Regions from separate parts of the Vibrio aquimaris genome, predicted to be linked through region 1. Evidence: predicted binding sites of a transcription regulator. Region 1 holds the regulator's gene; the other holds the start of a gene.
The links. The regulator CRP, encoded in region 1, controls carbon source genes, mostly activating them, when cyclic AMP is high. The targets are predictions, from matches to a motif close to TGTGANNNNNNTCACA.
Positions count from the first base shown of each region.

Region 1 (7,796 bases):
AACGACTTTCTCGACCTAGCATGGAGTGAAGACTGGCACGCAGAACAAGCCCAGAAAAAGCCTGTTTTTATTCTCTTTCATGGTCTAGAAGGCTGTTTCTATAGCCCTTATGCCAATGGCTTAATGCACGCTTTTGCCCAGCATGGCTGGCTAGCGGTAATGATGCATTTTCGTGGCTGTAGCGGCGAGCCCAACCATAATGCTCGCAGTTATCACTCCGGTGAGATAGAAGATGCGCGTTTTTTTCTCGAACATATTGACCGCCAGTTTCCCAATCAAAGAAAGATTGCTGTTGGCATATCGCTTGGTGGTAACATGCTGGCAAACTACCTCGCACAATATAATCAGGATCCCTTGCTCGAAGCAGCCACAATTGTTTCAGCACCACTGGATCTCTCGGCATGCTCCGCGCGCATTGAACAAGGCCTTTCTAAAATCTACAAAACCTATTTACTCTCTTCTTTGAAAAAAAGCGCACTGCAAAAGCATCACTTAATCAAGGGAGAATTAGATGTTTCCTATCAAAGCATCAAACGCGTAACCAAACTGTATCAATTTGATGATTTAATTACGGCGCCTTTGCATGGATTTAAAGGTGCTGATGACTATTATCAGCGTTGCTCTGCCATTCACAAACTCCAAGATATTCGTCTTCCTTTGCAAATCATACATGCGAAAGACGACCCCTTTATGACAGAGGCGGTTATCCCTAAGTACGCTCTGCCAAGCAATATAGACTATCGACTATCTGAGCAAGGTGGTCACGTTGGCTTTGTAACTGGAAGTGCCATAAAGCCGAGATTTTGGCTCGAAGAGACATTGCCTACTTACTATCAAAGCTTGGTATCATCTAGCTAACGCTTTTACTATTGCCGAACATAAAAGAAAGAGGTATTTATGATCGTTCCTTGGCAAGACATTGCCCCAGAAACTTTAGACAATTTAATCAAAGAGTTTGTCCTTAGAGAAGGCACAGATTACGGCGCTGTAGAAGCCTCATTGCAAAACAAGATAGATCAAATAAAACAACAACTTAAATCTGGTGATGCTGTCGTGGTTTTCTCTGAGCTGCATGAAAGTGTTGATATTCAACTTAAGCATAAATTTTCCTTTTAAAGCACTGCATACACTATTGTCTTTGCAAAGCATGTTATAGTGAAGTGCAACAGTGGACAGTTATTCATAGACAAGGGTTGTCATGTCAGCAAAACATCCAGTTATCGCCGTTACTGGCTCGTCAGGTGCAGGTACTACCACCACATCTGAAGCTTTTCGCAAAATGTTCAATATGATGAAGGTCAAGCCAGCTTGGGTTGAAGGAGATAGCTTTCACCGCTTTACTCGCCCCGAAATGGATGTTGAAATTCGCAAAGCTCGCGAACAGGGGCGACACATCAGCTATTTTGGCCCTCAAGCCAATGACTTCCCTGCCTTAGCTGAATTTTTCCGCAAATATGGCAATGAAGGTACAGGCAAAGTTCGACGTTATCTCCATACCTTTGACGAAGCGGTTCCCTACAATCAAATGCCCGGTACTTTTACCCCTTGGCAAGAGCTACCAGAAAGCTCTGACGTGCTGTTTTATGAAGGCTTGCATGGTGGCGTTGTCGACGGTGAAGTTAACGTCGCGCAGCATGTGGATTTTTTGATAGGCATGGTGCCTATCGTCAACCTTGAATGGATTCAAAAATTCGTGCGCGACACCCGCGACAGAGGACATTCACGAGAGGCTGTGATGGACTCAATTGTTCGCTCAATGGATGATTATCTTAATTACATCACCCCGCAGTTTTCTCGCACTCATATTAACTTCCAGCGAGTGCCTACCGTCGATACATCAAACCCACTAAACGCCAAAGGCATCCCAAGCCTTGATGAGAGTTTTGTTGTTATCCGCCTTCGGGGAATAAAAAATGTCGACTTCCCATATCTACTGGCAATGATAGATGGCTCATTTATGTCACGTCACAACACCATAGTTGTACCCGGTGGAAAGATGAGTTTTGCCGTCGAGTTGATAGTTAGGCCAATACTTCAGCAGTTGATAGAAACGGGAAAAATTGGTTAAGACTTACTTTGTATACAGGATTACTTTTGATTGCGTGATCAGGCGCACACTTTTGTACACAAAATAGCCAAGTGAAGGCGATTAAAATCAAGAAATCAATTCAAAAAAAAGATACTATTTGAAACAGAAACAAAGATGGCTTGCAGCATTTGAAAAGTGCTCTTATCCTAATAAGTCTTGATTCAAGGCTTAGCTAAAACATGGAAAGAAGCAAGCGTACCCTGCAGAGGAAGTGAGATATTATGGTTCTAGGTAAACCTCAAACTGATCCAACATTAGAATGGTTCCTTTCACACTGTCATATTCATAAGTACCCATCTAAGAGCACACTGATCCACGCTGGTGAGAAAGCGGAAACGCTTTACTACATAGTCAAAGGTTCAGTTGCGGTACTTATTAAAGACGAGGAAGGCAAGGAAATGATCCTGTCGTACCTAAACCAAGGTGACTTTATCGGTGAGCTTGGTTTGTTCGAAGAAGACCAAGAACGCACAGCGTGGGTTCGAGCAAAATCACCTTGTGAAGTGGCAGAAATTTCTTTCAAGAAATTCCGTCAGCTTATCCAAGTAAACCCTGATATCCTAATGCGCTTGTCGGCTCAAATGGCAAGTCGTTTGCAGGTAACCAGTCAAAAAGTCGGAGATCTTGCTTTCCTTGACGTAACTGGCCGTATCGCTCAGACACTGCTGAATCTTGCGAAACAACCAGATGCCATGACGCACCCTGACGGCATGCAAATCAAGATCACTCGTCAAGAGATTGGCCAAATAGTTGGCTGTTCACGCGAAACGGTTGGCCGCATCTTAAAGATGCTTGAAGAGCAAAACCTGATTTCAGCACATGGTAAAACGATCGTCGTATACGGCACTCGATAACCATTGTTCTACACATAAAGCCGAGTTCATGATTGGACTCGGTTTTTTTCTTATTTGTTAATTAGCTTGCTCTATCCTAACCTTAGTTTGAATTTCAACAGTAACTTTCAGGCAGGATGGACTCATGATTTTAAAGCTACTTTCTTCGCTGGTATTGGCTTTCAGCCTAGTTTTTTCATCAATCTCAATTGCCCAAACGACCATAATTCACCCTATCCCACGGGAAGGTTCTGAGCTAGACCAGTACGCCATCGACCTCATTCAGTTTCTTGTGGATAAATCAGGCGAAGGGATTTTGCTCCAACCTTATAAAACACCTGTTGACTCACAATCACGTAAAGTCACTCTGCTCAAAGAAGGCAAAATTACGGTAGATTGGCTAGGCGCCGATAAGACCCTTGAGCAAGAGCTACTTCCTATTCGCTACCCAGTTTTTCGAGGTCTCCTTGGCCATCGTATTTTTATCACCAATAAAACCACTGCAGCCAAACTAGGCAATATAAACAGCATAGAGGAATTGCGTAAGCTTGGTATGATACAGGGGCAAGGCTGGGCAGATGTAAAAGTCTTAAAATCCGGCGGGTTTAAAGTAAGAGAAGTGCCTAGCTTTGATAATATCTTTCGTATTGTCGATAGCGAACGTACCGATTTGTTCCCACGAGCCGTTATCGAACCCTACAGCGAAGTTACCCAGCGCAGTCAATTATCCAATCTAGTGGTTGATGACAAACTGATGCTGATTTACCGCTTTCCTATGCTGCTGTTTGTGAGCCCTAAGAACCCTGAGGTAGCAGCTACGCTCAAAAAAGCGTTCGAAGCTTCGTATCAAGATGGTTCATTTGTTGAGTTCTTTGAAAAAGCACCTCTAGTGAAAAAAACCTTCGAGCAAGCGGGTATTAAAAGTAGAAAAGCGTTTAGTATAGATAACCCCCACCTAAGCGAAGAAACGCGTTCGATCCCAGACCAATATTGGCTTAGTGTAACAGAATAGAAAAAGGCGCCTTAAATGGCGCCTTTTTATTCAGAAGTCTGTGCATCCCCACTCAAGACTCGTTATTTGTGCTCTCAAATATCTTATCAGCCGATGCAGCGACAAACCCAGGATATAATTCACCATTACTCATAGGATAGCGTTTAGCAAATTCATAAAAGCCGCCAGGGACTATCTGGGAGCCTTCTGTGAAAGATACTGGCACTTTATCTGCCATGGTCGAGGATTGCTCAAGTAACACGTCTGATGAGCCTTTGACCTCACCGCCTGATTCATTAATTGTAAACCCAGCTTGGCGCAAATGGTCATTAACCTGTTTTGCTTCATCGAACGCAGTCAGTTGATTGACACTCACAGTAAAGTGGTTGGCTCCATAGCCGTGAGCAGCAAGCCAAGCAGCGTATTCACTTTCTTTGGCAAGTTGTTGGTAATCTTCAAAACTGAGTTGCCAAAGACGGCCAGAAGATAAAAACTCAAAGCTTGTCAGTTTGCTAGTATCAATCTGATCGACCAACCTCTTGACTATGCTCTGCAATTGCGGCGAACACTCTTCTACTTTTAGCTCACTAATAAAGACTTTAGGTTGCTTAGGATCTGGGTGTTCGTAATGTTTCGCCAGCAATTTTTTCGCCTCAAATTGGTAATCTCCACATGGAGTGTAACCAACATCAATAAAGGGCTTGGCTATCGCTTCCATACCAACTGGGCTTAAATTAAAAGTTCGCAGAGCGATATGGTCGTTAATCAGGGGCTCGCTTTCTTGCAATAATTGATGAATTTTATCTGCTGAGGGGCATAAGCGCTGAATATAGTCATTCCATAACGACTGAAATAAAACATCTGGCGTCATAACGCCTCCTTGTCTAGTTTATTAGGTTGATAGTCAGCTCGCTGGCTCAGCGAGCTGACCCTTTTCGCTAAAGGTACTATGTGTACTAGTTATAACTCCACACCAGGACTCAGTGTTTCAGGTAACACGGTTTGATCGCCCTCCATCGAAGCCATTGGATAGGCACAATAATCAGCCGCATAATACGCACTTGGACGAAGGTTACCTGAAGCGCCAGGGCCGCCAAATGGCGCATCACCACTTGCCCCTGTCAGCTGGCGGTTACGATTAACAATACCTGCGCGGATATGGTCGACAAAATATTCCCACTCGCTATCATCGGTGGAAACAAGCCCTGCGGATAAACCAAAGCGCGTATCATTGGCAAGCTCGACCGCTTTTTCTAGACCTTGGTATCGAACGACTTGCAGCAAAGGACCAAAATATTCTTCATCTGGCAGCTGCGCAATTGGTGTGACGTCTATGATACCTGGAGTGACAAAAGCAGCTTCACCTGCTTTAGCCTCTAACAAGCTTTGACCTCCAAGCTTAACCAGATTCGATTGAGCCTGAAGAATAAAGTCGGCTGCCGCTTTTGAAATTTGTGGCCCCATAAAGGGTGCAGGCTGCGCAAAAGGTTGATCAACATGAATCTTTTGCGTTGATTCAATCAAATTAGAAACTAAGGCGTCCCCTTTTTCCCCCAAAGGAACATAAAGGCGACGTGCACAAGTACAGCGCTGGCCTGCACTAATAAATGCCGACTGAATAATGGTGTATACGGTTGCATCTAAGTCACCATATTGCTCAGAAATCACCATAGGGTTGTTGCCGCCCATTTCCAAAGCCAGCATTTTGTCTGGTTGACCAGCAAACTGACGATGCAGGATATGACCGGTATTGGCACTACCAGTAAACAACACACCATCAATACCTTTGGATTCAGCCAATGCAACGCCTGTTTCTTTAGCACCTTGAACCAAGTTAATCACGCCGGCAGGCAGACCTGCTTGTTGCCATAACTTCATTGCGAACTCGCCTGTTAGCGGCGTTTGCTCCGATGGTTTAAATACCACAGTGTTACCGGCAAGTAAGGCTGGGACTATATGGCCATTTGGCAAATGACCAGGGAAGTTATAAGGACCAAATACCGCCATCACACCCAAAGGACGATGACGTAAAACAATCTGGTTACCTGCCGCTTCACGTTGCGCTTCACCTGTGCGGTCATGATAAGCACGAATTGAAATAGCGATTTTACCCACCATCGCGGCCGCTTCCGTTCGGGTCTCCCACAAAGGCTTACCGGTTTCTTTAGCGATAATCTCTGCGATTTGCTCACTGTTTTCTTTCACTTTCTCAGCAAAAGCTAGCACGATTGACTCACGCTCTATATAGCTGCACTTTTTCCAGCTTAAAAAAGCGTTTCGAGCAGCACTGACCGCTGACTCAACCTGCTCGGGAGAAGCACTTTGTCCTTGCCAAATTACTTCGTTGTTGTAAGGGCTGGTGGAATTTATTGCTGCGCCATGCCCATCCAGCCACTCACCTGCAATCCAATGTGTCATATGATTATTCCTCTCAATTACTGGGCCAACATGCGAACGTAGTCACCTTGCTTGACTTGTAAAGCCTCAGCCGCTTCTGGGGATAAAATGACAGACTCAGAGGCCTGATCATATGCAGCCTTAGTTGCTACCGCTCTAAAATGCTCAAAAGAAGTATTTGAGACTAAGTAATCCTGCGAGCTAGAGTGCTGCGCAATCGATACTTTTGCTCGGAATGAGTGGCGTACAGATTCGATATTGCGCATATCACACTCAACCGATGGACCACCATCGAAAATATCGACATAGTTGCGACAAGTGAAGCCTTCCTTTTCAAGTAAGCGCAGCGCAGGTTTAGTGTTTTCGTGTACTTGACCTATGACCTCTTGGGCCTCTTTACTAAGCAAGTTAATGTAAATCGGCAGCTTAGGCATAAGATCGGCAATGAAGCCTTTCTTACCAATACCGGTTAAGTAATCCGCCATGGTAAAGTCGATGGAGAAAAAGTGCTCTTGTAACCATTGCCAAAATGGTGAGTTACCTTCATCGTCAGACACCCCGCGCATTTCGGCAAATACGGTTTTAGAAAAACGATGTGGGTGCTCGGCCATCATCAAAAACCGACACTTTGACATTAACCGACCGTTCAATCCGCCGCGAAAGCTAGGTCTTAGGAATAAAGTACAAATCTCACTGCAACCTGTATAGTTGTTACCAAAAGTCAGCAGCTTTACCACATTATTGACCCCAAGCTTTGGCGATGAGTGAACTATGGTACTGATATGATAAGAATAAAATGGCACATCCCAACCAATGGAAGCTTCGATACCCGTGCACCCTGCTACCTCGCCACTCTTGCTATCAAACCCAACCATTAAATAGCCTTCATCGCCGGGCTCTGTCACTTTCGGTTTAGAAAAGCTGTATTCAGAGTGTGTAATACGGTTGGTCAATAACTCTTCGTTGACCGGAAGTGATGTAAATCCATGTCCAGATTCGACGGCACAAGTATGCAAAGCATCGTAGTCCGACATTGTTATCGGGCGAACAACTAGCATCGATATTCCCTCCTGATGCATAGGTCAGCGCCACATTCATCAAGATTTGGCTCATCTCTAGCCAAATAGCATTCACAACAGGTTATAGGATTTAAGAGCCGAGGATCGTCTTAGTGTTGGGAATACCTAATGCGTGGAACTGAAAAAAGAAGATCGCCTCACTAGGACGATCTTCCGTGTTTCTTAATTATTTACTGAGTGTTGCTAGAGCCTTATCAAGCCTTGATAAACCCTCTTCAACTTCTTGCTTAGTGATGACCAAAGACGGTGTAAAGCGAACAACATTGGTACCCGCGACCAGTACCATCAAGCCTTCTTTACCAGCGGCAACCAACACATCTCGCGCTCGGCCTTGCCACTCGTCATTGAGCGCAGCGCCGAGTAGCAAACCTTTACCACGAACTTCAGCAAACATCTGATATTTTTCG
Region 1 covers NZ_CP045350.1:2,871,355-2,879,150, forward strand. The annotation lists gene FIV01_RS13295 (hydrolase) at 1-858, shown strand, start outside; gene FIV01_RS13300 (YheU family protein) at 898-1,116, shown strand; gene FIV01_RS13305 (phosphoribulokinase) at 1,199-2,068, shown strand; gene crp (cAMP-activated global transcriptional regulator CRP) at 2,311-2,943, shown strand; gene FIV01_RS13315 (type 2 periplasmic-binding domain-containing protein) at 3,068-3,934, shown strand; gene FIV01_RS13320 (DUF1338 domain-containing protein) at 3,987-4,784, opposite strand; gene astD (succinylglutamate-semialdehyde dehydrogenase) at 4,874-6,331, opposite strand; gene astA (arginine N-succinyltransferase) at 6,349-7,368, opposite strand; gene FIV01_RS13335 (aspartate aminotransferase family protein) at 7,556-7,796, opposite strand, start outside.

Region 2 (7,796 bases), 1.4 Mb from region 1:
ATCCCCATTAAAACGCTTACTGTTGGGATGTTTGTAACCGCGATCGAAGATAGTGAGCGTGTGCATCTTGCCAATGCCGGAAGGGTGTCGTCAAAGAAAGCAATTCAACAGTTAGAAAGTAGTGGGATTAAATTCGCTTGGGTGGATCAGAGCCTTTCTATTGAAGGTAGTGTATTTAAACCAGTTGGTGATGAGTTGTCCGATAATATTCCTCGCATGGTAACAACGGCGAAACGCAAGTTATCGAGTCGCAAGGTAAGACAGTCGACAGCCGCTAAGATAATCCGTGACGCAAAAGAATTAGCTAATAAGCTTTTGCATGATACTTTTGATGATACTGCGCTTATTGTTCCTGATCTTGAACGTTGGGCTGAAGACTTGATTAGTGAAGCGCTCGACGATACGGATGCGCTTCATTGTGTGTCTGCGCTAAGAAACAAGGATGAGTATCTACTTGAGCACTCAGTTAATGTCGCTACCTTGCTAGTGACATTTGGTAAGTTTTTAGAGTTACCGAGTGATATGCTCAAGGAGATGGCGATAGGCGGTATTATCCATGATGTTGGTAAAATAAAAGTTGATGATAAGGTTTTACATAAAAAAGGAAAACTAACGCTGGAAGAGTTTGAGCATATGAAGCTTCACCAAGTGTATGCCGAACAAATTATTTCCGAAGTGGCAGGGATCAGCCCCATCAGTCGTGATGTTTGTTTGATGCACCATGAAAAGCTTGATGGAAAAGGCTATCCCAATGGGCTGAAAGGAGACGAAATCCCGCTGCATGGCCGCATGAGTTGCATTGTGGATATATATGATGCTCTGACTGCCGACCGATGTTACAAAGAAGGCATGAGTTCGGCTGATGCATTCAAGGTTTTACTTTCTCTGACCCCTTTTCACCTCGACAAAGACTTGGTTTATAAGTTCATAAACTGCGTTGGCATATATCCTGTTGGTGCGATTGTTGAGTTAAACGATGGAAAAGTTGGAATCGTGTGGACATCGAATATGAGTGATTCTTTAAAACCTGAAGTGAAGTGCTTTTACTCGCGCAAGTATAAAAGATTTATTGATGTTAAGTTCATTGACTTAAAGGATAAGCGTTACAGGATCGAGAAGGCAATCGCACCATGCGATTTGGAGATTGATGCCAGATCATTCTTTGATGTTTGATTAATTAGACAAAGGTGGTTTTTATCCACCTCTATCCTCAATATATTAAAGGCTTATATAGCTTAATGGAATGTCGGGATCGATAGTGTCCAAAGTAGATTGTGTCGTATCTAAATGACTGCACGAACCATCCAGTTTTTCTGCCAATGCAACGGATTCTATCTGACTAAACGACTTTCCATCTAGTAGGAGCTGACAAAGAGCGACTTGAAGCGGGGGCAAGCTAGGATTGAAAGCGGCATTCTCAGCGTAGGCACCTTGGTAAATTTTGCCATCTTTGATCTTGATGCTGACTCCACTATGATTCTTTGTGTATGGTGCGTAGCTTTTATTTAGCGCAGCAACCGCCGATGCAATCATTTCATCATTGTGTTCAGATACAAGTTGGTGATCAGTGTCAGCCATTAAACCAGAAGTCACGCCAAGATCTGCGGGACCAAAAGAATCTGGCAAATAGCTGTGAAGTGGTTTCTCACTGAGAGCTGGTAGCTGAATCATAAGCCTATCAGCGGTGATCAGTTCATTCATAAACTGGCGGCAATGACCGCACGGGCTAAAGTTAATGGTGATATCTAAAATGCCTTTCTCACCCTTCATCCATGCATGGCTGATGGCAGATTGTTCAGCGTGTACGGTCTGGCCAAGTTGAGTTCCTGAAATTTCAAGGTTTGCGCCGAAATATAAACGTCCAGATAAGCCTCGAGCAATCGCGCCAACATAAAAATTTGATATCGAAGCATGAGCATAGGCAGCGGCAAAAGGGAGTAAAGCGACTCTCAAGTCTTGATCAGCAAGCCCTGATAAATCCATAAGCTTAGAATATTGTTCTGTTGATAGAGTAGCATCAAAGTTTTCAGCCAATAGAATAGGAGATAGGAAGTCTGCGATGCTTGCAGGTGTTTCTGCCAGTGCATGTTCAATGCGGCTTCTCATTAATAAATCCTTGTGATGACATTGTTAAACATCTCGGTGCCACACGCTCTTTATCAATGTGGCGAACTTTGATGCGGCAGACCATTTTATGCCAAGAGGAGAATTTTACTGTGATAAAGATCGACATTGAAAGTGTAATATATATGTAAATTACACTATTTGAGTGATCTCACACAGGGTAACGATTGCGCAAATATAAACAATGTTTGATTTGAGATTAATACAATTTAAAGATTCTTAACCAAATCTATGCCGCTAGCCATATCGCTAGTGCAAAAAATACCGGTGAGATAATAGATGTTATGACACCCGATAGAACCAAGGCTAGGGAACTAAAAGCGGCATCCTGACCATCTTTTTCAGCGCAGGTTGCGGTGCCAAGTGCATGAGATACCGTGCCCATTGTAAGCCCTTTCGCAATAGGGTGAGTAATGTTAAGAAGCTCATAGATGGGGTAGGCACAAATGGCTCCAAATAAACCCGCTAACATAACTAAGATCGCGGCGATAGATGGCTCTCCACCAAGATGACTTGAAATTTCCATTGCGATAGGAGTGGTGACTGATTTGCCAAGTAAACTGGCAACTAGACTCAGATCAGCTTTCAGGTAGGAAGCAATAAGCGTAGTCGTAAACATAGACATAGCGCTGCCAACAATACATGACAGCATAATAATACGCCAATTAGAACGTATCTGAGGTAGCTGCTCATATAAAGGGTAAGCGAGTGCGACTACAGCAGGTTGAAGTAGATAGTTAATCCATTGATTGCCTTCATAGTAAGTATCAAAAGGCACATTGAAATAAATAAGGCAAGGTATGATAACAACAAGACTGATCAATAGTGGGTTCATCAATGGATTTCTTAGCTTTTGGCTAATCCATCGGGCTGAGAAAAATACGATCAAGGTTAAGATTAGCCACATTATTTGTTGCCCTTTTTGAGTACGCGATCCAGCATCAAGCCCAATGTGATGAGCACAATAAAACTACCGCCAACAACACTGGCGAGTACAGCAAATGCATTGGTATAAAGCATATCGAAATGTTCCATCAAACCAACACTCACTGGGACAAATAGCAGCACCATATAGCGAATGAACAAAGTGGCACTAGGGCGTACCCATTCAGAGGGAACGACTCCACTACTGAGAAGTACGAAAAGAATTAGCATGCCTATAATGCTGCTGGGTATGGAAGCACCAAGCAGGGATTGAACCTGGTTGCCTATGAGCAAGCACAGTAAGATTAACCCCATGGATACGACATATTTGAGAATTGTTGCTGTCATGATGAGCCCGCCTAACAATTACAACTTAACTATAAACACAAATACACCAGAGGCTGTTGTCTAGTGCATTTGCTGATTTTGCATGCCTGAGTGATTGTAATAGTGTAATGGCCTGCATTTCGTTAGGGTTCAGAGAATAGGTGCTTTACGAAACTAACTTCTCAACGTACTTATAGATAGATTTTAAAATAACAAGTTTGCTTTCGTCATCTTCATATTTGTGAACTAAGTTTTCCAAATTGAGCATGTAGTCTTCAATATGGTTGGCAAAATAATCTTGGCAGTGGCTTGCCCATCGACGTTGTTCACTGTCACTCAGAGTTGAAGGGAAGTTTCTTGCTCGATAGCGAAACAAGAGTGGGGCAATACGTTTATCGTAAAAAGAGATGTCTAACGAAGCCAATTTCTCTGCGTCTGCTTCTTTAATAATGTTCATTGAGCTGCGGTCTGCAGGAGAGAAAAAACCATCATATAGCTGTGAATCTACGTTGTGACTTGCTTCGTACTTTCGTTCTTCTGAATAAAGCGCAACAAGTTTCTCTCTAATCTCAGGGTTTTGTTTGATAAGTTCAAGATTTTTCAGGCATTGTTCACGGTTGATACCTATGATTTCTGCGTTCTCAGCCGTCAGTGTTTTTGCTGGTGCTAGGATAGGGCATTTATTTAGGTGTATCAGCTTAATGGGCACAGGAAGCTCATCTGGGCCGAGGTCTGAGTGTTTAGTGTATAGTCGCTGATTTAACTGCTCGGTATCAAACTCAAAAAGTGGCTGAGGATCTTTAGCTAAGTCGACTACAATCAGGGCATTTTGATTGGTTGGATGCCATGCTAATGGTACTACCCAACTTGTATATTGACACTCACGCCCAAACATACCAGAGACATGCATCAGTGGTGTCATATTAACAATGTCAACTAGCTCATTGAGCTTGCGCTTATGGCGCATGTTTAAAAAGTAATCAAACAGCTTGGGCTGGGCGGTTTTGAGCTTTTTGGCCATTTCAATGGTTGCAATCACATCAGCCATCGCATCGTGGGCGTTTTCGTGTTCTATACCATTGGCAACAGAAAGATGTTCGAGTTTAAAGCTAGTAAAACCCTCTTCATTTTCTGGCCAGTTGATACCTTCTGGCCGAAGTGCATGGCAGGCTCGCATAACATCCAGTAAATCCCAACGTGAATTGCCGTTTTGCCAGCTCCAAGCGTAAGGGTCGATGAAGTTACGGTAACAGGTATAGCGAGTAACTTCATCATCAAATCGGATATTGTTATAACCCAAGCTAGTCGTATTGGGAACAGATAGTTGACGGTGAATTTGAGCAATAAACTCTGGTTCAGGTAAACCATGTTGAACGGTAGTTTGTGGCGTAATACCTGTGATCAGGGCTGCTTCCGGTGAAGGCAAATAATCTGAAGGAGGCTGACAGTAAATAACCAGAGGCTCACCAACAATATTGAAGTCCATATCAGTGCGCACACCAGCAAACTGGCATGGCCTATCGAGAGCTGGACTTGTCCCCCATGTCTCATAGTCGAAGAAGAAAAATGTTGGTTGTTCTTTGTTACTCATTGGCTTATTGCTCTGTCTTTGTGATTTTTCACCATGAGTATTGTATATCAGTTGATAAACGAAGGAAGCTGTTTTCTCAGTGAGTGGGGGATTAATTGAAGTTAGATAATTACTTAAACTCATCGACTAATGCTTGGTACTCAGGTGTTTTTTTAAATTCATCTAACGCGGCTTGCATCTGGTTGACAACCTCAATAGGTGTAGTTTTGTTTACCGCAAAATAGTTGTCATTAAATTTAAATTGATACACGGATTCAACCAAGCTGATAGAAACGTTGAGATCGTTTAATACAGCTTCAGCGCCTTGCCAGTTGGTAGCCCAGAGATCGATACGCTCTTTTACAAGCTGTTGGGCAAGCAGCGCAGGATCATGTGAACGTATGATATTGTCTTCTGGGACTTTCAATTTTTCGACGCGCTTTTCTAAACTATCCCCCCTGATCACTCCGATACGATACTGGGCTAGGTCGGTCTCTGAGATGATATTTATGTTACTGGTTTTTCTAGCAATGAGAAAAGAAGGTGTTCCTTTGGATATCGGGCCTACCCACAAGAATAAAGCTTCTCTCTCTGGCTTACGCGATGTAGCAAATAGTATACTCCCTTTGCGTCTAAGTGTGCCTTTATAAGCTCTTGCCCAAGGAAGAATTAGGATGTCTTCTCTGCTAAGTCCTGATTTAGCATATCTCGCTGTTCCCAGTAAAACCTCTACTGACAGACCAGTTAAGCGACCGTTGTCATCAGTGAAATTTAGGGGAGGGTATTCTTCGGTCATGAACTTGAGTTCTCCCCAAGGATCATACAAAGGTAGACTAGCTCGCGAGACGAAGGACAGTAATACTAATGCTGTTACATAAAGTGTTCGGAGCATAATACACAGTATCGTTAGGGGCTAAGTTTAAGGTTCCTTTATCGAGGATAGGTCAAAATTACAAATTCGGCATTATATAGAGATGAAACAAGAGGTATTTTATTTTAAATAAAAAGCCCCAAACATTTAGGTTCGAGGCTTAGTGGGCTTAAGTTAAGCTTGTTGTACTTCTGGCTCTTTATCAGAGGATTCGTCTCCAATCAGTCGACTGGTGATGGTACCGGCTGTCATTGCTCCAGAGACATTTAAAGCGGTGCGTGCCATATCGATGAGTGGTTCGATGGAAATGAGTAGTGCTGCGATGGTGACAGGAAGGCCCATGGCTGGTAATACTATCAGCGCCGCAAAAGTAGCGCCGCCGCCAACACCTGCTATCCCAAATGAACTGATTACGATGATCCCGATAAGAGATAAAATAAAGTGTATATCTGTCGGATCAATACCTACAGTTGGTGCGACCATCACAGCAAGCATGGCAGGGTAGATCCCTGCACAACCATTTTGGCCTATGGTTGCGCCGAATGATGCAGATAGGTTAGCAATTGCTGGTGGAACGTTCAGCTTGTTGATTTGCGCTTCGACATTTAGTGGAATAGTTGCTGCAGAGCTTCGTGAGGTGAAGGCAAAAGTAAGGACAGGCCATATATTTTGAAAATAACTTTTGGGGCTGACACCCACGAAAGAAACCAGAATTCCATGAACAACGAACATAAGTGCTATTGCAACGTAAGACGCTATGATAAAGCCAAGTAAGTTAAGAATGTCATTGGCACTTGAAGTCGCAACGACTTTTGCCATCAATGCGGCAATTCCGTATGGCGTAAGTGCCATAATCATTTTTACGAGTCGCATGACAATTGACTGAGTGGCATCAACAAATACACTTATCGGCTTTTCAAGCTCTTGCTTTTCTATCATCACTTTACGTGCAGCAATACCAGTTAAAATACCAAATATTACGACCGCAATAATGGAAGTAGAACGTGCTCCTGTTAGATCGGCAAACGGGTTGGTGGGAATAAAGCTGATTAACATCTGTGGAATAGTAAGATCACTGACCGCGCCAGCTCTATTTTCCAGAACAGCAATACGGGCAGTTTCTCTGGCTCCTTCAACTAAACCCTGTGCTGTCAGCCCAAAAGCTTGAGTAATCATGATACCGACTAATGCAGAGATCGCAGTGGTAGCCAGTAATATTGAAATGGTTAGTCCAGAAATTTTTCCGAGTGAACCGCCTTTTTCTAATTTTACCACAGCCGATATCATAGATACTAATACAAGTGGCATGACAACCATTTTCAATAAACTTACATAGCCGCTGCCGACAATATTTATCCACTCAAGAGTCTGATTGATGACATGAGTTTCTTGACTGAAAGTAAGCTGGAGTATGAGACCAAATAAGCTGCCAACGATTAAACCGGTTAGAACCAATCGTGACAAACTGGTTTCTTTGTTTTGTTGCCGCATTATAAAAATAAGAAGCGCGACAAATACCGCCAAAGAAGCGATAGATGCAAATAACATAGTGTTAACCTTTAGTAACGAAGTTTATGACAATATTTGATGCTGCAATCAACGATAGTGAATTGCCAGGTCGCAATGAAATGAACATTGGGTATTACATATAACAATAAGTTATTAACCAGTCAGGATAGTGTTTCTTTGTACAAGCAGACCTGCTGTTAATTATTGATAACGATTGATGAGGTTTCTTATTTGAATGCTATCGAGAGTTCTTATCTTATGCTCGCAATTAGAAAACACACTACATTGCATTGCTTTTGCCACTTCACTCGCTTGAATTGGGATTAGTTTAGCCAGTTTTCCAAACATCAGCGGTCGTATTGATTTGAGAACTAATTGAATAACTGCTTCGTCTTTTCGTGGAGTGTCTCTTAACCCAACCAAAGGCCCGGGCCTGACGAATGTGACATGCTCAAACCCCATAGTTTCAAT
Region 2 covers NZ_CP045350.1:1,421,940-1,429,735, forward strand. The annotation lists gene FIV01_RS06650 (cyclic di-GMP phosphodiesterase) at 1-1,173, shown strand, start outside; gene cdd (cytidine deaminase) at 1,219-2,106, opposite strand; gene FIV01_RS06660 (CidB/LrgB family autolysis modulator) at 2,354-3,031, opposite strand; gene FIV01_RS06665 (CidA/LrgA family protein) at 3,031-3,396, opposite strand; gene sbcB (exodeoxyribonuclease I) at 3,542-4,966, opposite strand; gene FIV01_RS06675 (substrate-binding periplasmic protein) at 5,076-5,741, opposite strand; gene FIV01_RS06680 (L-cystine transporter) at 5,991-7,364, opposite strand; gene FIV01_RS06685 (NAD(P)H-binding protein) at 7,527-7,796, opposite strand, start outside.
Region 2: cdd (cytidine deaminase) is a predicted target of CRP. The motif match lies at 2,265-2,280, and genes of this name have one in related genera.